Regions from separate parts of the Sphingobacterium sp. UDSM-2020 genome, predicted to be linked through region 2. Evidence: riboswitches for the same ligand, from Rfam matches in the RefSeq annotation. Region 2 holds a riboswitch; each other region holds the start of a gene.
The links. A riboswitch is a leader RNA that binds a small molecule or an ion and turns the genes downstream of it on or off. The one in region 2 is predicted to bind thiamine pyrophosphate.
Positions count from the first base shown of each region.

Region 1 (8,087 bases), 2.2 Mb from region 2:
ATAATAATTAACAGCACTGATCGGTAATCTCCAGCCTTTGTCAACAGCCTCTTGATAAGACATCCCTGATAGATCATTACCATTGACAACAGTTCCTTGACGGAATACTGCATCAGGAATTATACCCCAAGCTTCATTACCATTAGCATCTTTATAGGCTACACTTCCTGCTTCTCCTTGTCTACCATAAAGAGAACTTGCAATCTGTCCAGTTTGCATACCATAATTATATGTTGGAGAATAGACCATACCTCCAAATTTGGCATCTAACATAAAGCTAAAAGAAAAAGATTTGTAATTAAATCTATTTAATAAGCTTCCCATAAAATCAGGTAGCGAAGAACCTATTGTTACTTCTTTTTCTAGGCCCTGTGCGTAGTTTTGAGAACGTAAATAGTAACCGATATTTCCCGTAGTTGCCATAACAGGCTTGCCATTATTCACGTGGTCAATTGGATTGCCGGCTCCATCTCTCGCTTGAAAACGCGCATGACCATAATTGGCAACAAGTGTCCCATAATCACCACCAACTTTAGCTATAGAGCGAATACCATCATCTGCATCAAGTTCTTGGACACCTGCGCCAAAAGGAAGACTGATGATTTTATTGCGATCCCTAGAGTAATTAAAATTGACATCCCAAGAAAAATTTTGCGTTTTAACGGGAGTTCCATAAAGGCGAGCTTCAATTCCTCGACTTCTAATATGACCTCCATTCACCAATGCTGCAGTAACTCCACTTTCTTGTGAAATCGGTACTGAAGTAATTTGATCGATCGTATTCTTGGTATAATACGTAAAGTCAAAACCTAGTCTATTTTGCAACATTTTAAGCTCGGTTCCGATTTCATAGGTATCACTACTTTCCGGTTTTAGATTCCGGTTTCCCAATGTTTTTGAATCAAATCCATAGTTTGGAACATCCAGATAAGGACTGTTGGCTCTATAAAACCCAGTCATTGCAGTATAGGCATTAGTTCCTCTACCAACCTTATTGTAGGACATTCTTAATTTAGCAAAACTAAATATATTGTCAGGAAGTTTCAGCGCATCTGATAATACCCAAGACAAATCTGCTCCTGGATAAAAATAAGAAAAATTACCTGATCCATCAGGATATACTAGACTTGAATCCCAGTCATTTCTACCATATATGTTAATCGATAACCAGTTCTTATAAGTAACTGCTGTTTGAAAAAAACCTGACACAATACGGGATTGATTTGGTTTATCTTCATCGACAAAAGCTCTGCTTGAAGAGTTTGATAAACGAAATACATCGGCGATAAGCATCCCATCAGTTCGTCCATACAGACCATTGCGTAAGGAATGATTAACCTCTCCACCTGCTTGTACTGTAAATTCAAAATCTTCTGTTTTTTTTGAAAAATTTAAATTTGAGCGATACCTAGTTTGTAGAACCCGTGAACTCCTGTTGTTATAAGAACCTCCGTTGAAACCTTCTTCCTGTCCTCGATTTTTCATTTGACGGTTAGTATTAAAAAGATTCGCTGTGAAATTACTCTCCCACATCAACCAATCTGTAAAATTAACACGAGCATTAAATGTTCCTCTAAAATTATCTTCTATTTGTTGTTGTTTTTGTTCATAAAGCGTAAACAGAAGACTTGCTTTACCGGTAGGATCATCTTGCGTGACACCTCCATTTATAGCATCTTTATAATTATCTTTCCAATAATTAAGGTCATAAGAACGTGGCATACCATATGATAAACCGTACATTACGTTGTTATTCATATTCCAACGTTCACCCCCATATTGTGGGTTGAAACTTTGACTATTGACATATGTGGCACCTGCATCGAGAATAATCGATTTACCCATACGATGTGTAGCTCTCAAATTAAAATTATTTCTCGTGAGCTTGTTATTGGGCGCCACTCCTGTAGAATTGGTATTGGAATATGACATCCTAAACGTAGTTTGTTCATTTCCGCCTTGAAGTGATAGGTTGGAATTATTATATCTTCCTGTACGGAATAGATCTAATGGATTGTTATTCGTTTGAAAAGGAACGAGTCTACCATCAATATCTTTGACTGTTCTACCATCAAATTTTGGACCGAAACTATACCCATAATTTGTTGTTGGAATTTGTTCATAGCCATCTGTTCCAGCCACATATACTGCATTTGGATTAGATCCAGGACCATATTTGTCTTGCATATCCGCAGTAGCATATGGTTTATCAAAGCCCTGAGTATGTGTAAAACCAATACCAAATCCTCTTTGTGAATATCCTTTTTTTGTTGTGATTAGAATAACCCCACCAGCTGCACGACTTCCATACAATGCTGTAACTGAGCCTCCATTTAGAACTGAGATTGTTGCTATATCGTCTGGACTAATATTCTTAAGCACATTACCAAAATCCTGATCTCCACCACGATTAGGAAGCACAACTTCTTCATCCATAATAATCCCATCGACAACCACCAAAGGAGTATTACCATATTGGTTTAATGATCCCGCTCCCCTGATCTGAAATCTTGGAGTCGATTGTGGTCCTCCAGTGCCGACATTAACCTGTAAACCAGGAACCATTCCTTGTAGTGCGGCAATAGGATTAATCGCATTCGTTCGACGGATTTCGTCACCACTGATTTGTGTCATTGCATAACCCAATTGACGTTTCTCACGCGACTCACCAAAGCCTGTTACCACAACTTCGTCCAAAGATGCAGAAGTTTCTTTTAAACTCACTTTCAAACTATTATTACTACCAATAGTAATTTCCTCACTTTGATATCCGATCATCGAAATACGAAGCTTTTCTCCCTGATTAGCAGAGATAGAAAATGTTCCATCATGTGAAGTTTGTGCAGCTCGATTTGAGCCGATAACTGTAATTGTCACTCCCGCTATAGGGCCCTTTTCATTAGAAATTGTGCCCTTTATGGTTTGCTGGGCAAACAAGGAGGTTGCACTAAATAGCGTGCATAACGCAATTCCTGTGGTTCTTTTTAAAAATACATGCATAAAAAAATAGGTAAAATAAAATTGTTTAGTTGGTATTATTCTGATAATTTTTTCTTTGGTTAGTGTGTTTTTTATTGACTTTATGTTTTTATTAGCTAGTTTGAATAGTTAAATTATCGTTGACATAAATTAACAAGATTATTAGATCTTAAATTAATAGAATGCGTAATAATGTTTGATTAGCACTTAACAATCAGAAAAAATCTTAAAAGAGAAATATTATTTAAAATAAAATCTTTATGAAATTATTTTCTTTTTGTTAAGAATAGGCATTGCAAATATAAAATAAAACATAAAGATTAAAACACTTTTTAAAAAAAAAATAAAAGTTTTTTACCCTAATTTTATACTTTATTATCATCTTTTTATTAGTCTCCTAGGTGAGATACAAATAGTATATTTCAATGGTTATACATTTTGAATAATATTATTTTAAAAAATATTGATATTCTGGTTGAAAGAGATTCTAATCGATGAGATCAAATAACTCAATAATTAGATATGTATTTTTTCTTCTGTTGCTGTAATTAATATATTCAAAATAGTTTGTTGATAGCTCTTTCATCTTACTTATTTGCATCTTTATAGTATGAATAAATTAACCCATCTACCTCAAAACAAGTGGAAAAAATTAGCCAGCTTAGTTAAAACAACTGTTTGATAGGAATTGATGTTGTTTTATTATGGTGTCAATCTTGTATTAAAATACATCCTGTGGTTATCAATATAAACTTTCATAGCTATAAGAATGAATGTTAATATTTTATATCTTTGTTATGCTTTAGGGGTATTCTAAAAAGAATTGAGAGAGTCCCTTTGAACCTGATACGGCTAATACCGACGTAGGGAAAAGCAATACAGTACACCTGTGCTGTTTTGTATGTGGTTTTTTCCTAAAGCATTCGATTTTTTATTAAATGAAATGAACATGGAAAAAACACTTTGGAAGTATATCCAACAAGTAAGAGCGCAATCGCCACTCGTACATAATATCAGTAATTTTGTGGTCATGAATAATACTGCCAATGCCTTGTTGTCTGTTGGTGCTTCACCCATTATGGCGCATGCTAAATCTGAAGTAGTCGAGATGGTGACAATCAGCGATTCACTTGTTATTAACATAGGAACATTAGACGAAGTTTGGTCCGAATCTATGTTATTGGCCGCAAATACTGCTTCTCATTTAGGAAAACCTTGGGTTTTAGATCCTGTTGGAGCGGGGGCGACATCTTATCGCGATCATATTCTAAAAGAATTGCTTCGTGAAAAACCCACTGTCATAAGAGGTAATGCATCTGAAATTATCGCACTAAACAAAACTAATCTTATAAAGACGAAAGGAGTGGATAGTACTTCTCAAAGTGGTGAAGCAGTTTTGGCAGCATTGGATCTTCATCAACAATATGGTTCCATTGTTTGTATTTCTGGTGAAACAGATATCGTGATTTCTGGGAGTCAGGAGATTCATCTAAAAAATGGACATCTTTTGATGACAAAAGTAACCGGTTTAGGTTGTTCTGCAACTGCGCTTATTGGCGCATTTATGGCTGTAATCACCAATAAAACAGAGGCTGTAACTGCTGCAATGGCTCTAATCGGAGTAGCGGGGGAGTTAGCTGAGAAGGAAAGTAATGGGCCGGGTAGTTTGCAAGTTAAACTTCTTGATAAACTATATAATATCACTGAGGCTGAATTTAATAATACATTAAAATTTGGCATATTATGAATTTAGATACATCTTTTCCTTATCAGCTATACCTCGTAATTTCAGAGCAGGATTGCCGTGGGAAAAATTTCCTTCACGTAGCAGAGAAAGCAATTCTGGGTGGTGTCGATGTCATACAGCTTAGAGAAAAAAATCTAACATCTGAACTATACTTAGCAAAAGCTAAACAATTGAAAGAGATTACTGATAAATACACAATTCCGCTAATCATCAATGATAATCTTGAAGTGGCCCAAAAAGTAGGTGCGGATGGTATTCACGTTGGTAATCGTGATATTTCTCCTCGTGGTATTAGAGAAGTCTGGTATAGCCCAAGACCTCTAGTCGGTTATTCTATTGAAAATCTTGAACAGTTAAAAAATGAGCAAATTCCATTATCCGATTACCTGGGTATCAGCCCTGTATTTAATACTGAAACGAAAAAAGACACTATCACAGAATGGGGTTTAAAGGGTATTGTAGAGATTCGGCAACGTACAGACAAACCGCTGGTTGCTATCGGCAATATTCACATACAAAATGCTCGTCGTGTTATACAAGCAGGTGCCGATTGTTTAGCTGTAGTATCTGCTATATGTGGAAGTGAAGATCCAGAAAAAGCAGCTTATGAACTTAAAAATGAAATTTTGAAATGAAAAAATACCGTTATCCAAGTACGCTGACGATCGCAGGTTTCGACGGCAGTGGGGGAGCCGGAATCCAAGCCGACATCAAAACTTTTTCAGCATTAGGATGCTACGCTACTTCAGTACTGACAGCATTGCCTGTACAAAATACGATGGGTGTCCGCAAAATTTATCCTATAGCGCTGGAAGCTGTAGCAGATCAGATTGAATCTATTATGGACGATGTCTTTCCTGATGCCATAAAGATAGGAATGGTGCATACACCACAATTGGTTATTACGATCGCACAGACGCTTCAAAAATATAAAAAAGTACCCCTTGTATTTGATCCTGTTATGGTTGCGACCAGTGGCCACAAGCTTATTGAGGAAGAAACTATTGCTGCAATGATCGACCTACTATTCCCTTTAGCAGATGTGATTACACCGAATATGGATGAAGCAGGTATACTTGCCAAGGTATCAGTGGAAACTTTAGAAGATATGTACGTTGCAGGGGAAAGCATCCTTGCATTAGGTTGTGAGCGTGTCTTGGTAAAAGGGGGGCATCTGGAACAAGATACGCTGCAATCTATATTATTTGATAAGAATAGTCACCCAGAAATATTTAAAAGTAAAAAAATTAAAACGAAGAATACACACGGTTCCGGTTGTACACTATCATCTGCAATAGCCGCTTATCTGGCACAGGGGCATACGATATCTGAAGCCGTTTCTTTAGCGCAAAATTATGTTTTTATGGCAATAGAGCAGGGAGCAGATGTACAATTAGGGATGGGAAACGGTCCTTTAAATCATTTTTTTAATCCTCAAAAACAAATTAAATATGAATTGGTCTGAACAGGTCTGGAATAGTATCTCAGATAAATATCAGTCTATATTAGACATGCCTTTTATAAAGGAACTTACGACAGGAAATTTGCCGAAAGAAAAATTTCAATTTTACATGGCTCAAGATTCGCTTTATCTTGAACATTTTGGTCGAGCATTAGCCCTTATTGGTGCTCGGGCATATGATGTTCAAGATGCGCTATCCTATATGCGTTTTGGAGAAAATGCGATTGTTGTCGAAAATGCTTTGCACGATTCTTATTTTAAGGATTTTGGTGTCACCGAAAAAGGTTATATACAGCCTGTTTGCCATCATTATGTGCATTACCTAAAAAGTACAGCAGCGTTAGATCCTGTAGAGGTTGGGATGGCCGCAACTTTACCCTGTTTTTGGATATATAAAGAAGTGGGGGAATATATTGCTAGACAAGAAAAAACAGTTGATAATCCTTATCAAAAATGGATTGATACGTATGGAGGAGAAGATTTTGCTATTTCTGTACGACAAGCAATTGCTATGTGTGATCAAGTAGCTGCAAATACGACTGTTGCTATTCGTAATAAGATGAGTGAAGCATTTGTTTTAGCATCTAGACTGGAGTATCAATTTTGGGAGGCTGCTTACAATGAAAAAGTATGGACTTAACGGGGTGATAAAAATGAGCAATCGTTTGTTCTTGTTTAGCATTTGTATACATCTTAAAATTTAATTAGTTTGCTTCATATTGTGAAAATATATTTTGTGATTAGTTTTTAAATATACTTGTTTAAAAACTAATCAAATCGGTAGGATAAATCTGAATTGAAAAATAAGTTATATAAATATGAGCTTTAAGAATACAACTTTAGTGTCAGCACTTCTTGTCGGAGCGCTATGGACTGTACAAACGGTGAAGGCACAGACACCGGCCTTTGAAATGGTAAATTTTCAAGAAATGGCGGATCCAACGAAAGATGCATTGTCAGACTGGTCTGCGGTTAAGAAGGGCGTACATAGCTCATTCGTAACAATTGATAAACGGTATCCTAAATCGTTGGTTCCTGACTTGAAGAAGAAAGTTAGCGATGAAGTAGTAGGTTGGCGTGGAGAACGTGTTTCATCACAAGTGTTATTATGGACGAAAGATACTGCGCCCGATGTCACGGTGACTATATCAGATTTCAAAGGTATAAAGGGTGCTAAAATGTCTTCAAATGTTGCTTCAGCACGTTTTGTTCGCTACGTAATGACTGATGAATTTGCCGCTGGCTGTGGATATCGGAAGAAAGAGGACTTTGCTTCTTCATTATCACCAGATATGCTAGATGATTTAACATCATTCGATCTTGAAGCTAGCAAGGTCCGCCCTGTTTGGCTGACGGTGAAGATCCCGAGTGATGCTACCCCTGGAGAATATCAAGCTAAAGTGCGCATCGAGAGTAAAGGAAAGGTTACTGACCAATTAACATTAAAAGTTACTGTTTTAGAAAATATATTGCCAAAGCCTAGTGAATGGGTCTTCCATTTGGATCAATGGCAACATCCATCGGCTGTAGCACGTGTGCATGGATTAGAAATGTGGAGTGATGCCCATTTTGAAGCGATGAAACCAGTTATGAAAATGTTAGCTGATGCAGGACAGAAAGTGATCACTGCAACCATGAATAAAGATCCATGGAATGTACAGACTTATGATCCATATGCTGACATGATTGTTTGGAATAAAAATGCAGACGGTACTTGGGCTTATGATTATAAAGTATTTGATCGCTGGGTTCAGTTTATGATGGACCTAGGCATTAAAAAGATGATTAATATATATTCAATTGTTCCATGGAATAATGAAATACATTATCGCGATGTAGCAAAAAATGAAGTTGTCAATGTTGTTGCAAAACCAGGAACACCTGCATTTGAGGAATTAT
Region 1 is NZ_CP066166.1:5,129,753-5,137,839, reverse strand. Features, by position in the region: gene JAZ75_RS21700 (SusC/RagA family TonB-linked outer membrane protein) at 1-3,000, opposite strand, end outside; TPP riboswitch at 3,774-3,866, shown strand; gene thiM (hydroxyethylthiazole kinase) at 3,929-4,726, shown strand; gene thiE (thiamine phosphate synthase) at 4,723-5,361, shown strand; gene thiD (bifunctional hydroxymethylpyrimidine kinase/phosphomethylpyrimidine kinase) at 5,358-6,191, shown strand; gene tenA (thiaminase II) at 6,178-6,828, shown strand; gene JAZ75_RS21675 (DUF4091 domain-containing protein) at 7,007-8,087, shown strand, end outside.
Region 1: another riboswitch for thiamine pyrophosphate. It lies ahead of thiM (hydroxyethylthiazole kinase); the one in region 2 lies ahead of JAZ75_RS05280 (TonB-dependent receptor).

Region 2 (8,087 bases):
ATGATAGTACTGAGACCATAGATCAAGGTTTGACCAGCAAATTTCTTAAAAACAGACAAGATATTAAGATTTATTTAGACGATTTTTTTAGCACTTCAAAATTCTTAAAATCTTCCCAGACGCCCTCTTCACAAATCACTTCTTCCACTACTGCGCGCTCAGGTCCCTCTTCACAGAATTCTTTTAAACAATCTAGAGCAAAATCATCACCCTCTGCCTCAATATAAACAGAACCATCCGCTAAATTTCTAACAAACCCTTTAATACCCAATTGGTCGGCAACTGCTTTGGTAGATAACCTAAAATAAACCCCCTGTACTTTTCCTTTGATAGAAATATTAACATGTTTCATATCAACAAAAGTACAGAAGATTTTGAGTATTTTACTATGCTAATCTTTGCACCGTAACTTTATCAGATAATCTAAAATGTTCCATATTTTTCAATAGAACAAGACCTGGTTTTTTACCAACTTCAATTGAACCAAATTTATCATCGATATTTAAAGCCTGTGCCCCATTAATAGTAGCCCACTGGATAGATTGCTGAAAATCTAAATTATCAAAATGTTTATGTAACACTTTTAATTCATCTAAAATTGAAAGCTTATCATTGGATGCTAAACTATCTGTACCGATTACAATTTTTTGATTATCGTTTACAAAGTTCATTACTTTTGGCAATTGACCTTCAATATAAAGATTCGCCTTCGGACATAAACACCATACGATATCACGGCCCATTCGGTCCACAAAATCAAGGTCTTTCAATGACGTATACGTATTGTGAACCAAGATCAACTTATTAGGATGAGGTAAATATGGTAAATATGACTGAATTGAATTTCTAGCCTGAGCTTTAAACAAATCAGGATTTTTCCCTATTACTTTAAAGAAATCGATAAATCCTCCCGTTTTATAACGAAATAATCTATTTTCTTCATCACTCTCTTGATTATGAATACTGATAATATTAACATCAGAAACCGCTTTTTTAAATTTCTTCAGAAGTATTTTCGAACAAGAATAAGGAGCATGTGGTGTAATTGAAGAATGTGCTGGATCAAATTCATGAATCAAATCCTTAGCCTCCTGCAATCGACCATCAGCTTCATCCGGCTCTACTCCGAAGACTTCAACAAAAGTGTGGTAAAGAATCTTACTAGACTCCTTAATGTTAGATGTGTTATCAGAATTCACGTGATCTCCAACTGCCACAATACCATTATTGTACATTTCTTCATCAGCAGCAGCCATCGCTTTATCAATCACTTTTAAAGAAGTGCCACGACTTGTCATAACCGAAGAAAGAAAAGCTGGTAATCCAGTTTTTTGCGGAATCGTACCCTTCATATGGGACAATTCTAAGTGACAATGCGCATTAATAAATCCAGGAACAATAACTCCTTCAAATTTTTCAATATGCTGGCCGCTCAATTCTACGTCTTTACTTTCATAAATCCCAAGGATTTCACCATCATCATTAACTTTTACCACTCCATCTTTAATAGGTAAAGATGTAATTGGTAAGATATAGGTAGCGCTAAAATATTTCATTATTATAAAAACTTTAATAGTTACTTAGCATTCAGGTCAACGCAAAGGAACTGTGGTTATTAACGTTAAAATTCGTGCCAAAATTTAGTAAAAAAAATATTACCATTAAAAAAAACAAATTTACACAATTAGTTTAATTATTTAATCGTGATAAAAATCAAAGACTTTTAGATAAATTAACTTATAAGAATGTAACATAAATTTAAACCTTAATAAAAACTCCCTTGTTGCTAAAAATAATTAACATGAGCTAAAAGTTTGAATTTTAGCATATTTTTTGAAGGTAGGGAATAAGTTTAAATTCAGCCAATATATTATCTAAAAACCACAATTTTATTCATTTTTGTAGCGATTCAATGACGTTATGTCAGTGAAGCATCGATAAATCATGGAATTATAAATGGACATCCTTTTAGTTATTAAAAAAAGAAACTGGATCAATACAGCTACTTTAAAATCCGAAAGAAGCTAAAGATAAAGCAACACAACATTCATCATAATACAATCCTATAAACGAAAATCTATTCCACTTATTTTTACGAGCAAAACAAATTGATATTCCAAAACTCAATTCCTCAACATCCATTTTTACATTATATTTTTAGTACAGATTTTATTTAATACCTTCGCATTATCAATAAGGGGTGCCTTGTTCTACGAACACGAATAAAGGCTGAGATTATACCCAACAATACATTTATGTGTTGTGCACCTGATCCAGATAATGCTGGCGGAGGGAAAAGGTTAGTTAAATAAGTGAAAAACTGTTGTAACCCCTAGCAATAGTTTGTTTAACTCAAAATTCAATTAAAAAACATGATTAAAAATTTAATCAGCACAGTGCTATTTCTAGGAATAACATTATCCGTATCAGCTCAAAACGCTTTATCCATCAAAGTGTTAGACAATGAAACAAAAAAATCGTTACAGGGCGCAAGTATCGTTCTGACAAAAAATCAGAGTAAGAATTTAACAACTGATCGAAATGGCACTTCAAAGTTTTCAGGATTACCTGATGGACAATACGCCATAACAATCTCTTACATAGGCTATAGTACAGAAAAGAAGCAGATTGATCTGGTACAAAATACTGATCTTGAAATCTTTCTAAAACCACGTGCTATAAAAACAGAAGAAGTCCTGGTCATGGCAACACGTGCCAAAAACAACTCTTCTACAACCTATAAAAATATTAGCAAACAAGATATCGCTAAAAACAATTTCGGACAAGATATTCCATACCTACTAGATCAAACACCATCTGTCGTCATAGGATCGGACGCAGGAGCAGGTATAGGATATACTAATATGAAAATAAGAGGATCTGATAATGCCCGCATAAATGTAACATTGAATGGAATTCCGTTGAATGACGCGGAAAGTATGGGCTCATTCTTCGTCAATCTTCCCGATTTTGCATCCTCTACCGAGAGTATCCAGATTCAAAGAGGAATTGGAACTTCTACAAACGGGGCGGGATCATTCGGGGCATCACTAAACATACAATCCAATACACTCGAAAAAGAGCCGTACGTAGAATTCAACAACTCTTTCGGTTCTTATAATTCTTGGAAAAATACTTTGAAAGTAGGTTCAGGACTACTAAATAATAAATTTGCCTTTAATGTTCGTCTCTCACGTATCTTGAGCGATGGCTATATCGACCGAGCATCTTCCGATTTAAAGTCTTTTTATGTAGATGGAGGTTATTATAGTGACAAACATATTTTAAAGGCCATTGTATTCTCTGGCAAGGAAAAAACATATCAATCTTGGTACGGAACACCAGAGCCAAGATTAAATAATGATGTAGAGGGGATGAAAGATTATGCCGTCAATGATGGCTATACACAGCTAGAAACAGAAAATCTACTAAATTCTGGTCGCACTTACAACAAATACCTATATAAAAACCAAACAGACAACTACACGCAAACACATCACCAGTTACATTACACCAATTTTATCAATGAAAAACTAATTTTTAATGCGGCATTACATTACACCAGAGGTGCAGGCTATTACGAAGAATTCCGACCTGAAGACGACTTTTCAAAATACAATTTACCACCAGTCATTTCAGGAACCGATACCATCAAACAAACCGATTTGGTAAGGAGAAGATGGTTAGATAATTACTTCTATGGGACTACCTTTTCCTTCAACTATAATCCTTCACAGGCAATAAAATTGACATGGGGTGGAGCTGCAAATCAATATAAGGGAGATCATTACGGTGAAATAATCTGGGCAAAATATGCTTCCGCCAGCAACTTAGGGGATAAATACTATCTCAATGATGCTAAAAAAGATGACATCAGCACATTTCTGAAAGCAGACTTTACATTCGAAAAATGGTTATTATTTGCGGATATACAGTATCGTAATATTAATTACCAAGTAAAAGGTGATGACGATAAAATCAAAGGAATGGATTTTAAAAGAAAATTCAATTTTGTAAATCCAAAATTAGGAATTACTTACCTCATCAATGAAAATTCAAATTTATACGCCTCATATGCCTATGCTAGTAAAGAACCTGTCAGAAATGACTTTGTTGATCTAAAAGGAAACAATCCCAAACCAGAGAAAATGCAAGATATCGAAGCTGGCTACCGCTTCAATAATGAAACATTTAACATCGGTACGAACTTTTATGGTATGTTCTATAAAGATCAACTTATTCCGACCGGAGCACTTAATAATGTAGGTTCTCCATTGAGAATGAATATCCCAAATAGCTATAGAATAGGCTTAGAAGTAGATGCCGCATGGAAAATTTCAGCGTACTTTGGTTGGAAAGCAACAGCGGGACTAAGTCAGAACAAAATCAAAAATTACACGGATGAAACGAGTGGAGAATTCATTAAAAAAACAGATATTGCACTTTCTCCGGCAACTATTTTATCAAGCGAGTTCACTTATCGCCCTCTTCGTTCAGTAGAAATTGCACTATTATCAAAATATATTTCAAGACAATATCTGGACAATAGTTCAGCCAAAGTAAGAAGTATAGACCCTTCATTTGTAAACAATATTAGAGCTATTTATAATTTCTCCATATTAGGTTTGAAAAATATAGACCTTGGACTTACTGTCAACAATATCCTAAATGAAAAATATCAAACCAACGGATATACTTGGGGTTATATGGACGGTACATCTCGAAAATATTTTAATTTTTACTATCCACAGGCTACAACAAATTTTATGTTAAGCCTAAACGTAAAATTCTAATAAAACAACTTGCGCCTTCAACATTATTTTAAGGCGCAAGTTGTTTTACAGCATTTTCAAGATCCATGACGTCAACAATACTTAATCAGATCAAACTCAATAGTTGGCATTTTTTTCTTAATATTGTCCTATGCGTGCAGTAATACAACGAGTTTCCAAGGCGAGCTGTTCGGTCGATAGCAAAATAACAGGTCAGATTAAAGACGGCTTACTAATCCTTATTGGGATCGAAGAGGAAGATACAATTGAAGATATGAAATGGATGGCACAAAAATTCGTCAATCTTCGAATATTTAATGATGAAAACGGTTTAATGAATAGATCGGTGCTAGACATACGTGGTGAAATATTACTTATATCCCAATTCACATTATTCGCACAAACAAAAAAAGGAAATCGCCCCTCTTTTATCCGTGCAGCCAAACCAGATAAAGCACAGCCAATGTACATACAAATGGCCCACTATCTTAGCACTTTAATAAACAGCGAAGTGCAAATGGGAATATTTGGTGCAGATATGAAAATTGATTTATTAAATGATGGGCCCGTTACCATCATAATGAATACACAGGATAAAGATAATTTCTAATACTATGACAATAAAAGAAGCACAGGAGACCATTGATAAATGGATCAATACAACAGGTATTCGCTATTTTAATGAATTAACAAACACAGCAATGCTAATGGAAGAAGTTGGAGAAGTTGCTAGAATTATGGCAAGACAGTATGGCGAACAATCATTTAAAAAATCTGATAAAGAAGTAAATTTAGCGGATGAAATGGCCGATGTTCTCTTTGTATTAATGTGCCTGGCCAATCAAACCGGTATTGATTTAACAGATGCGCTAGAAAAAAATTTAGAGAAAAAATCAATCCGTGATGCCGATAGACATAAAAACAATGAAAAATTAAAGTAATACAACATTACTATAATTTAGTTCGTTATATAAGTATCAAATTAATTTTAATACAGTTTGCATGCAAACTGTTGAAGGGCTGTATCAAGAAACTTGATACAGCCTTTTAATTTCTTTATCTTTAATGCAGATCATTAATTCCCTCTGGAAATGAATTTAACACATTACGTCCATACATTAAAACACCATGTGCTTTTAGCAATCTTACTTACAGGATTAACACACGCTTCAGCACAAGATAGAAATAAAGAATTTACCTTTCAATATGACCCTCAGGAAATCGTTAATGGTAGCCAATACCAAAAGATCCAGATCCTGGATTCAAGAAAAGATACAACTCATTACGGAATCATACAAAAAGGTTTATTAGGAAAATCCGCTACTGTAGTTGCAAATCCAGCTCTTGAAGATCAATTGCAGAAATATCTAGAAACAATCAGTAATGGAAATACGCAGAGAGATACATTGCTTTTGCAAATTCGAAGATTATCATTTTCTGAAATTGGTGGTGGAATCAAAGAAAAGGGCTTTTTTGATTTCAGAGCAAATCTATATCAAAAAAAAGGGAACAATTATTTCCCATTAAATCATATCGACAGTAGCTTTCAAGTTTCAGGAATCGATGTCTCCAACAAATTATTAAAAAAAGGAAGCCTCATTATAGATTCATTCATTCGTAAAAATTTAAAAGTAAAAGACATATCGTCCGAATCATTAACCTTACAGGATATCCAAAACATTGATTACAAGGAAAAAGAGAAATTACCATTATATGCCGCAGAACATCTCGTTGACGGGATTTATATGAGCTATGAAACTCTAAAAAACCAAAAACCAGATTATCCGCTAGTTGATGAGAAAGATAAAAAAGGCAAAATCAAATACTATTATTACACCAATGAAAAAGGGAAAAAAGTAAAATTAAAAGATTCACAGATATATGCCGTGGTAGATAATGACGAAACCTATGTCTCCACAAGTTTTGGATATTATCCACTTGTAATGGAAAATGACGAATACTATTTCTATGGTTTAGCAGAAGAAAACAGTACGAGCTTCTCGATATCAGCAGGCATAGGATCAGGTTTTGGATATGGAGGTGGAATGATTGGAATTGGAGTGGGATCAGCACCTTCAAACATTAAGCGATACAAAATAAAAATTGACCATGTAGATGGAAATTTTGAAAAAATAGAACAACTACCTAATTAAGATTATGAAAAAAAGCAAATTCTATTTGTTTATTATTACGGCGGCGCTGTCAGTACAATCGTGCACAGTTTCGTTAGAACTTGATAAAAAAGCCAAGACCTTCAATAAGGCGGCGGTTGTTACCGCGCATCCCTTAGCTTCAAAAGTTGGTGTAGATATCCTAAAAATGGGGGGCAACGCCATTGATGCCGCTGTCGCAGTACAATTTGCATTAGCAGTAGTTTACCCTAATGCTGGAAACATAGGTGGTGGTGGGTTTATGGTCTACAGAAGTAGTAAAGGTGAAATCAATGCTTTAGACTTTAGAGAAAAATCACCAGAAAAAGGACATGCTAATATGTACCTAGACAAGCAGGGAAATGTAATAGAAGATCTAAGTGTATATGGCCATTTATCCGCAGGAGTACCAGGATCAGTTGACGGAATGGTTGAAGCTCACAAAAAGTATGGCAAATTAGATTGGAAAACTTTATTAAATCCTGCTATAGCATTAGCTGAAAAAGGCTTTCCGATTACAAAACAACAGGCAGAGGAATTCAACGAATATAAAGAAAGCTTTCAAAAATATAACCCAAGTGGCGCCCCTATACTGAAAACCACCAGCTGGAAAAAAGGCGATTTATTCCAGCAACAGGAACTGGCTAACACAATTAGAAGAATTGCTGATCATGGTCGTGATGGCTTCTACAAAGGCATAACAGCTGACCTAATTGTTAAAGAAATGCATAAAGGCAATGGCATTATCAGTTATAATGATCTTGAGAATTATAAAGCAGTATGGCGACAACCCGTTACAGGATATTACCGTGGACATAAGATCATATGTATGGCACCTCCATCTAGTGGTGGACCAGCCTTAGTTGCACTATTACAATCAGTAGCACAATATCCATTAGGAAAATGGGGATTCCAAAGTGATTCCGCTGTACGTGTAATGGTTGAAGCCGAACGTCGTATTTATGCAGATAGAGCAAAGTATTTAGGTGATCCAGACTTCATAAGAGTACCTGTCAAAGAATTGACAGACTCTATTTTCAACAGTGAAAGATTAAAAGCCGTAAACTTAACCAAAGCAACCGCAAGCAGCGATGTAAAGGCTGCGAAATTTCCAGGATATGAATCAGAAGAAACAACACACTTTAATATCGTCGATTCCGAAGGC
Region 2 is NZ_CP066166.1:1,212,508-1,220,594, forward strand. Features, by position in the region: gene JAZ75_RS05265 (oligosaccharide flippase family protein) at 1-59, opposite strand, end outside; gene JAZ75_RS05270 (acylphosphatase) at 71-352, opposite strand; gene JAZ75_RS05275 (amidohydrolase family protein) at 387-1,556, opposite strand; TPP riboswitch at 2,187-2,312, shown strand; gene JAZ75_RS05280 (TonB-dependent receptor) at 2,373-4,793, shown strand; gene dtd (D-aminoacyl-tRNA deacylase) at 4,924-5,382, shown strand; gene JAZ75_RS05290 (nucleotide pyrophosphohydrolase) at 5,387-5,713, shown strand; gene JAZ75_RS05295 (hypothetical protein) at 5,864-6,925, shown strand; gene ggt (gamma-glutamyltransferase) at 6,930-8,087, shown strand, end outside.

Region 3 (8,087 bases), 1.3 Mb from region 2:
TCAGGAACTTTACTGCTCCATAAACGATTCCATAATCGATCCATCACCACCTTTAATTTAAAATCCTAATAACCTATTTAAACTTATCTAATGTCTCTGAAACCCTAAATTCAACAATTCTTCCGATGAGTTCAAATGGGATCGGCCCCCGTAACGGAAACTGCACCGAACCTTTACCTTGCTTATATGAAGCAAGTTCTATTTCGAATTTTGAATGACCAGTCGGCGTTGCATAAAATCCGATATGCTTTTGATAACCACCGAAATAAACAAGCGGTTTTCCTTTTAATTTATAAGCAGGCATGCCATAAGCTATTCCTTCAGTAGCTTGAGGAGCATGCTGCAGAATTGTATTACGGACCTGCAACAAGATCTCCTGCACTTCTTTTGGAAAAGAAGCAATATACTCTTCTACTGTTTTAAATTCAACATTCATCACTAATTATGATTTAAAGTTCAAGATAAATGTAAACAAAAGGGAACCATTTTACCAATGATTCCCTTTTGTTTTATATAAACGTATGTATTTGTATTTTATTCTAAACCACTGACACCACCTGAAACAACGAGCTTCATCGCGTCTGTAGCAGACATATCTAATTTGGTTACCAAGGATGATTTTACAACGACCACCTGACCTGCAAATGAATATGAATAGGGAAAATAAACCACCACTTCATCTGTAAGCTTAATTTTTGATAGATCTGATTGTGTCAGAAAACCAATTTTACTAACACCTATTTCATTCACTTTAACTAGAACAGGAACATTAAATTTTTTGGCATCACCTACAAAGGCTTCAGTAAAATCTTTAATGGATGAATATAGCGTATTCAACAAAGGAATACGGTTAATCTGATTATTCAGCCAGTGTTTAATTGGATCTGTCACAAAATTGGTAAAAACAATCCCTGCTACAACCAAAAATAAAATGACTGTTAAAATACCAATTCCGGGAATATATAAAGGATGCCCTGTCTCATCCTCCAGGAATAACCCTGTAAGGTTAAGTGCCGAATCGACTGAAGCAACAATCCAAACAATTAAAAAAACCGCACCAGCTAAAGGAACAACGACCAAAGTTCCTTTGATAAGATAATTTAAAAAAGCTCTAATTAATTTTGATAACATATCACTTGTATCTAAAAGACCCTACAAAGATGCGAAATAAGCCTCGAATTACTCGTAAAAATAAACTCTTTTCACCCGTTGTGAGATATTGACCAACAATTCATACGGGATGGTTCCTATAGCCAATGCCGCTTCCTTGATATCAGGATAAACAATGACTTCGTCTTCTTCATTAACATTAATATCTGTCACATCCAACATACACATATCCATACAGACATTTCCAATGGTAGAAACCAGTTGCCCGTTGATCGACATTTTACCTACTCCATTACCGAACCTTCGATCATAACCGTCTGCATAACCGATCTTGATGGTTGCGGTTCTGCTCGCACGTTGCAACATACCAGCGCGATTGTATCCTACTGTTTCATTAGCCGCAAGCTCTTTTATCTGGGTAACATTGGTCTTCAGAACACTAACTTCTCTCACCGGCAGATCATCTCGATCCATATCAATTCCATAAAGACCAATCCCTAAGCGTACCATATCGAAATAAGCACTTGGCCACAGATCAATACCCGATGTCGCAGCAATATGTCTGATAAAAGAATACCCTAATTCCTCCTTAAGTTTTGTAGTGAAAACATCTAAAAGATGAATCTGACTCTCAGTAAAATCATTATCAACAGCATTTCCTGCCGAAGCTAAATGTGAAAAAACAGACTGCACTTTCATCGCATCCTGATTTTTCAATATCGCTAGCAGTTCATCAACTTCCTCTGGCATAAAACCAAGACGATGCATCCCGGTATCAACTTTAATATGGACTGGAAAATCTTTTAGTCCTTGCTGTAAGAGATAGCGGAGAAATGAATTTAAAACTCTAAAACTATAGATCTCTGGTTCCAACTTATGATGTACAATAGCATCAAAGGCATTTTCATCAGGACTCATTACCACTATTGGAAGTGTGATGCCTCCATTTCTCAGATCAACACCTTCATCAGCAAAAGCAACCGTCAAATAATCCACATGATTAAACTGTAGTAAATTAGCAATTTCAAAACTTCCACTTCCATAAGAAAAAGCTTTCACCATAGCCATCAATTTAACACCTGCAGGCAACAGACCCCGATATACATTGAGGTTATGTTCCAATGCATTTAAATTAATCTCTAATATCGTATCATGTGATTTAGCAACCAATCGTTTACTGATCTGTTCAAAATGATAATCACGTGCACCCTTTATCAAGATCGTTGAATTGCTATAATCAATATGCTTAAAACCATCTATAAATGATTTTGTATCCGAGTAGCTGGCCGTGGGTAATGAAAACTGTGCTTCCAACTGACTCAAAATAGGTCCGATAAAAATCAAATCAGTTAATCCACTAGCTGCGACCAAACGCTTTAGTTTACTGATACTCTTCTCATCATGCAACTGTACTCCAGGAATATCGGATAAGATTAGGACCTTACGAGAATTTTGCTTTTGTTGCTTTAAAAAATCCAATGCAATCTGTAGCGCTACCAGATCATTACTATATGAATCATCAATAATGGAAGTATTATGTTTTCCTTTTTTCAATTCAAGACGCATCTCCATCGGTTGCAACGTGGCAATACGATCGGCTATAGTTTTAAAATCATAACCAAAAGTAATCATCACTGCAATACATGAAATCGCGTTCTCAATTGATGCTTGATCAACAAAAGGAATTTTAACCGTAAAAAACTGACGGGAAAAACATAAACTTACCAATGTAGCTTGATCACCTTCCTTCTTAAGCGAATAAACCTCTAATTGACACGATTCATCCTCTCCCCAGGCAAATTTGTAAATCTGAGACGGCATATAGATCTGTTCAAGATACTTTTTAGGATAGACCAATACCTCAGCATCTGTAAAAAGTTTCAGCTTCTGCGCAATTTTTTCCTCTTTCGATTGAAACCCTTCTTTATGGGCTACCCCGATATTGGTTAATACACCATGCGTGGGTTTAATCATTTTTTGGAGTTTCTCCATTTCACCGACCTCACTTATTCCAGCTTCTATGATGGCGAAATTATATTGTTCATTTAGTTCCCATAGTGATAAAGCAACACCCAGCTGTGAATTATAGCTTTTAGGACTGCGATAGATTTTATATTCTGGAGATAGCAGTTGAAACAACCATTCTTTGACGATAGTCTTACCGTTGCTCCCTGTAATACCCAATACAGGAGATTTAAATTTCATGCGCTGTGTTTCTGCTACTGCCTGTAATGCTAAAAAAGTATCTGCGACCCATAAAACATTAGCATCTGGCAATATCAGTTCTTGCTGAAAGTCATTTTGTAACACAAAATTTCTAATCCCTTTACTATAGGCATCCATGATAAACTCATGTCCATCACGACGATTGATCAAGGCAAAGAATAATCCTGTTTCAGCATTTACGATCTTACGTGTATCATAAATCAGATTTTGAATGATAGATTTATGATGAACAATAATTGATCTTTTAGGAACAACAATCTCTGAAATATCCGATATGGTATACATTTTTTAAAATATTTATTCAATCAAAGCTCCACAATTTTTCAATAAGTTCAATATATTTTTGAAATTTGTAAAGATGTTTGACGAAGAGAAAACGAGAAAAAAAATATACACGCCTAAGCAAGCATTGCTTAAGGCTGCCAGTTATTGTGCTTATCAAGAACGGGCACAACAAGAAGTCCGGGATAAATTATACGAATGGGGCTTGCATCAAGAAGATGTAGAGGAAATCATTTCACAATTGATATCGGACAATTTTCTAAATGAAGAACGCTTTGCTATAGCCTATACTCTAGGTAAGCTTAGAATAAAAAGTTGGGGAAAGATTAAGATTAAGCAGTCCTTAAAACTCAAAAGGGTATCCGACCCTTTAATCAAAATTGCATTTTCAAAAATTGATTTAGATGAGTATGAAGATAAACTCCATGATCTTTTAGATAAAAAGCAACTATCATTGAAAGATAAAGATGTCTATATTCTAAAAAACAAGTTATTTCAATATGCTTTATCAAGAGGTTTCGAAAGTGATCTCATTTCTTCTCTCCTGAAAGAAAAGGGCTTATAAAAAAAAGACAATAAAGCTTATATTAAAATTTGTTTTTTTAATTATTAGCTCTATATTTGCATCACCAAAACAGAAAACAACTTGTTAACTGTTAGCAATGCGAAAATAGCTCAGCTGGTAGAGCACAACCTTGCCAAGGTTGGGGTCGCGAGTTCGAATCTCGTTTTTCGCTCCACATTAATATCACCTGCCTAGGTGGTGGAACTGGTAGACACGCAGGACTTAAAATCCTGTTTCCGTTAAGGAAGTGCGGGTTCGATTCCCGCCCTAGGTACAAGAAAAGCTCATCCAAAAGATGAGCTTTTCTTGTTTATAGACCTTTGATTTTTTTATTGATATCAATAGATTTACCATTGCATTTTATTGTTTCCATCTTGTATATTTCTAGATAGGTGATAGTGATATTATAGAGGTTTTATAGAGGGTTCATAGAGGTATATCTCTATAAACCCTCTATAAATACACAATAAAATGTATCTAAGATCTCAAGTACTTTTTAACCTGTCCTCTACATGATCTTCATCATTTTATATCAGCTCATAAGGCAATCGCTACTGAATAAAATTTCCTTCAACACGATCGATTTTTCCCATATAAACAATTTTAGGAGTTTATAAATTTATATACCTTTAGCCATCGACAACTTACTTTTAAAAGTCCACCGTATTTTAGAAAAAAAGTATAAAAGAACTGAAAAATATGCATATGACAATTATTAATAATGCGAATTTGAAATACCTCAATCATGATAGATAACATCAAAATCACAGAAACCAAGGTCTTATCAGACAATTGGTACGTCTTGCGAAAGATCACTTACGAATATTTGAAAAAGGACGGCACCATTATGAGTCAAAGCAGGGAAGCATACGACAGAGGAAACGGTGCCACTATTTTACTGTACAACAAAGAACAGAAAACAGTTATCCTTACCCGTCAATTTCGTCTACCTACATTTGTCAATGGAAATGAGAGCGGTATGATGATTGAAGCTTGTGCAGGTTTGTTGGATAAAGATAATGCCGAGGATTGCATCAGAAGAGAAACTGAAGAAGAAACGGGTTATAAAATTACAGATGTACGTAAAATATTTGAAGCTTATATGTCCCCTGGATCTGTCACAGAAATTCTGTATTTCTTTATAGCCGAATATGCTAAAGAAATGAAAGTCAGTGAAGGTGGTGGGCTAGAACAGGAGGAAGAAAATATTGAAGTTTTGGAATTGCCTATAAAAGAAGCGATGCAAATGGTTGATAATGGCGAAATCAAAGATGCCAAAACCATTATGCTGCTTCAATATATTAAACTCCAGCATATTTTATAGTATTTGCCATTGATTCTCCCTGCCCATAACTCCACCTCTGCCAGGGAGAATCATTATTCGCTATACCAGCAGTCCCCATCAATAAAACACTTCACTTCTTAAAGTATATGGTTCTGTCACAAAAAGATGGACAGATTAAAATAAATCTACCTATTTTCGTTTATTGAGATTTTTTACCTAGTTTAGTGGAAACTTTAGGGGTGTCTGCAAAATTTGCAGGCTGAGATTTTACCCTTAGAACCTGATCCGGATCATACTGGCGTAGGGAAAAGTAGATGTCTTCATTGTGCATATACCGGCACAACTGTGGCCATTCCTAAAGTTTTTTATTTAAAAATTTTAAAAGGAATGGAACTCAAAATTAATCACCAATTACGTTTTTTTGAACAGCCCCCCTCCTCTTTGGAAGGTTTGATGCTTTTGGAATTCCCAGAAAAAAGCAAGGGCATTGCTGTCGCTATTAATAACCAGGTTATACCCAAAACGGCTTGGGCAATAACCAAACTACAGCATCAGGACTCAATTCTAATTATCGCTGCAACACAGGGCGGATAAATCTCTTATACCTATTACTATACCATCATGTTAGAACAAAACATTACCCAGACCCCATTTCCAAATTCAAAAAAAGTCTATATTTCAGGTCAGCTCTATCCTATTCAGGTTGCCATGCGTGAAATTACATTAAGTCCGACCAAACTTAGCAAGGGTGGAATAGAAATCAATCCTCCAGTCACTATTTATGACACTTCTGGTCCGTATACGGATGAACAAGCACAGATTGATATCCGCAAAGGTCTTGCTAGAACTCGTGAAAATTGGATATTGGACAGAAAAGATGTTCAAGTTTTATCACAAATCAGTTCAGATTATGGAAAAGAAAGATTGGCAGACTCGGACCTGGATGAACTCCGTTTTGAATACAGCCATAGACCTAAAAAAGCATTAGCGGGTAAAAATGTAAGTCAACTGCACTATGCAAGAAAAGGAATCATAACTCCAGAGATGGAGTATGTAGCCATTCGCGAAAATCAGCGTATTGAGCAAATCGAAGCAGCAACTAAAGGTATGGATCATCAGCACACCGGTCACAGTTTTGGTGCCCGTACTCCAAAGAAATTAATTACCCCTGAATTTGTAAGAGAAGAAATTGCCGCCGGAAGAGCAATTATTCCAAACAACATTAATCATCCAGAAAGCGAACCGATGATCATCGGCCGCAACTTTTTGGTAAAGATCAACGCTAATATTGGTAATAGTGCCGTTACCTCAAGCATTGAAGAAGAAGTTGATAAAGCTGTCTGGGCATGCCGATGGGGTGCTGATACAATTATGGATCTTTCAACAGGTAAAAATATTCATGAAACACGCGAATGGATCATCCGTAATTCTCCGGTGCCAATTGGTACAGTTCCTATATATCAAGCTTTAGAAAAAGTAAAAGGCGTTGCAGAAGATCTGACATGGGAAATATTCAGAGATACACTAATTGAACAAGCCGAACAAGGAGTTTCTTATTTCACCATCCATGCAGGAGTACTTTTACGTTATATCCATTTAACAGCACAACGTGTAACAGGTATTGTTTCCCGAGGTGGCTCGATTATGGCAAAATGGTGTCTGTTCCATCATAAAGAAAACTTCCTCTACACGCATTTTGAAGAGATCTGTCAGATTATGAAGGAATATGATGTTGCTTTTTCACTAGGGGATGGACTGCGACCAGGTTCTATAGCTGATGCTAACGATGCTGCACAATTTGCTGAATTAGAAACCTTGGGTGAGTTGACCAAAATAGCATGGAAACATGATGTACAGGTTATGATCGAAGGTCCAGGTCATGTACCTATGCACATGATCAAAGAAAACATGGACAAACAGCTTGAGGTTTGTGACGAAGCACCATTTTACACTTTAGGCCCATTGACAACAGATATTGCTCCGGGTTATGATCACATCACCTCAGCAATTGGCGCGGCAATGATTGGCTGGTTCGGCTGTGCCATGCTTTGTTATGTTACCCCAAAAGAACACCTCGGTTTACCTAACCGCAAAGATGTAAAGGATGGCGTGATCACCTACAAACTGGCTGCACATGCGGCAGATTTGGCTAAAGGACATCCTGGTGCACAATACCGAGACAATGCTCTAAGTAAAGCGAGGTTTGAGTTCCGTTGGGAAGATCAGTTTAACCTTTCCTTAGATCCTGACACAGCCCGAGAATTTCATGATGAAACTTTACCTGCAGACGGCGCTAAAGTTGCTCACTTCTGTTCGATGTGCGGCCCTAAATTCTGCTCGATGAAGATCACACAGGAAATCCGGGATTCTGCAGAACAAGGCATGATCGATATGTCAAAAGAGTTTATCGAAAAAGGTAAAGAATTGTACTTATGATCATCGTCTTGACAGCCGAGCATGATATTGATAACGAACTCCAGACCATCAACAGTATACTGGATGCAGGATTGGAACTATTACATATCCGAAAATATAATTTTTCGGATGATGATATGTGTCAATTTATTTATGGAATAGATCCGCAATATCGAAATCGTCTTGTCATGCATAGCCATCATC
Region 3 is NZ_CP066166.1:6,043,530-6,051,616, forward strand. Features, by position in the region: gene JAZ75_RS25605 (hypothetical protein) at 1-44, opposite strand, end outside; gene JAZ75_RS25610 (iron chaperone) at 74-436, opposite strand; gene JAZ75_RS25615 (DUF502 domain-containing protein) at 535-1,131, opposite strand; gene JAZ75_RS25620 (bifunctional UDP-N-acetylmuramoyl-tripeptide:D-alanyl-D-alanine ligase/alanine racemase) at 1,180-3,621, opposite strand; gene JAZ75_RS25625 (regulatory protein RecX) at 3,695-4,183, shown strand; tRNA gene JAZ75_RS25630 (tRNA-Gly) at 4,283-4,358, shown strand; tRNA gene JAZ75_RS25635 (tRNA-Leu) at 4,373-4,457, shown strand; gene nudK (GDP-mannose pyrophosphatase NudK) at 4,929-5,507, shown strand; TPP riboswitch at 5,694-5,792, shown strand; gene thiS (sulfur carrier protein ThiS) at 5,814-6,062, shown strand; gene thiC (phosphomethylpyrimidine synthase ThiC) at 6,090-7,904, shown strand; gene JAZ75_RS25655 (thiamine phosphate synthase) at 7,901-8,087, shown strand, end outside.
Region 3: another riboswitch for thiamine pyrophosphate. It lies ahead of thiS (sulfur carrier protein ThiS); the one in region 2 lies ahead of JAZ75_RS05280 (TonB-dependent receptor).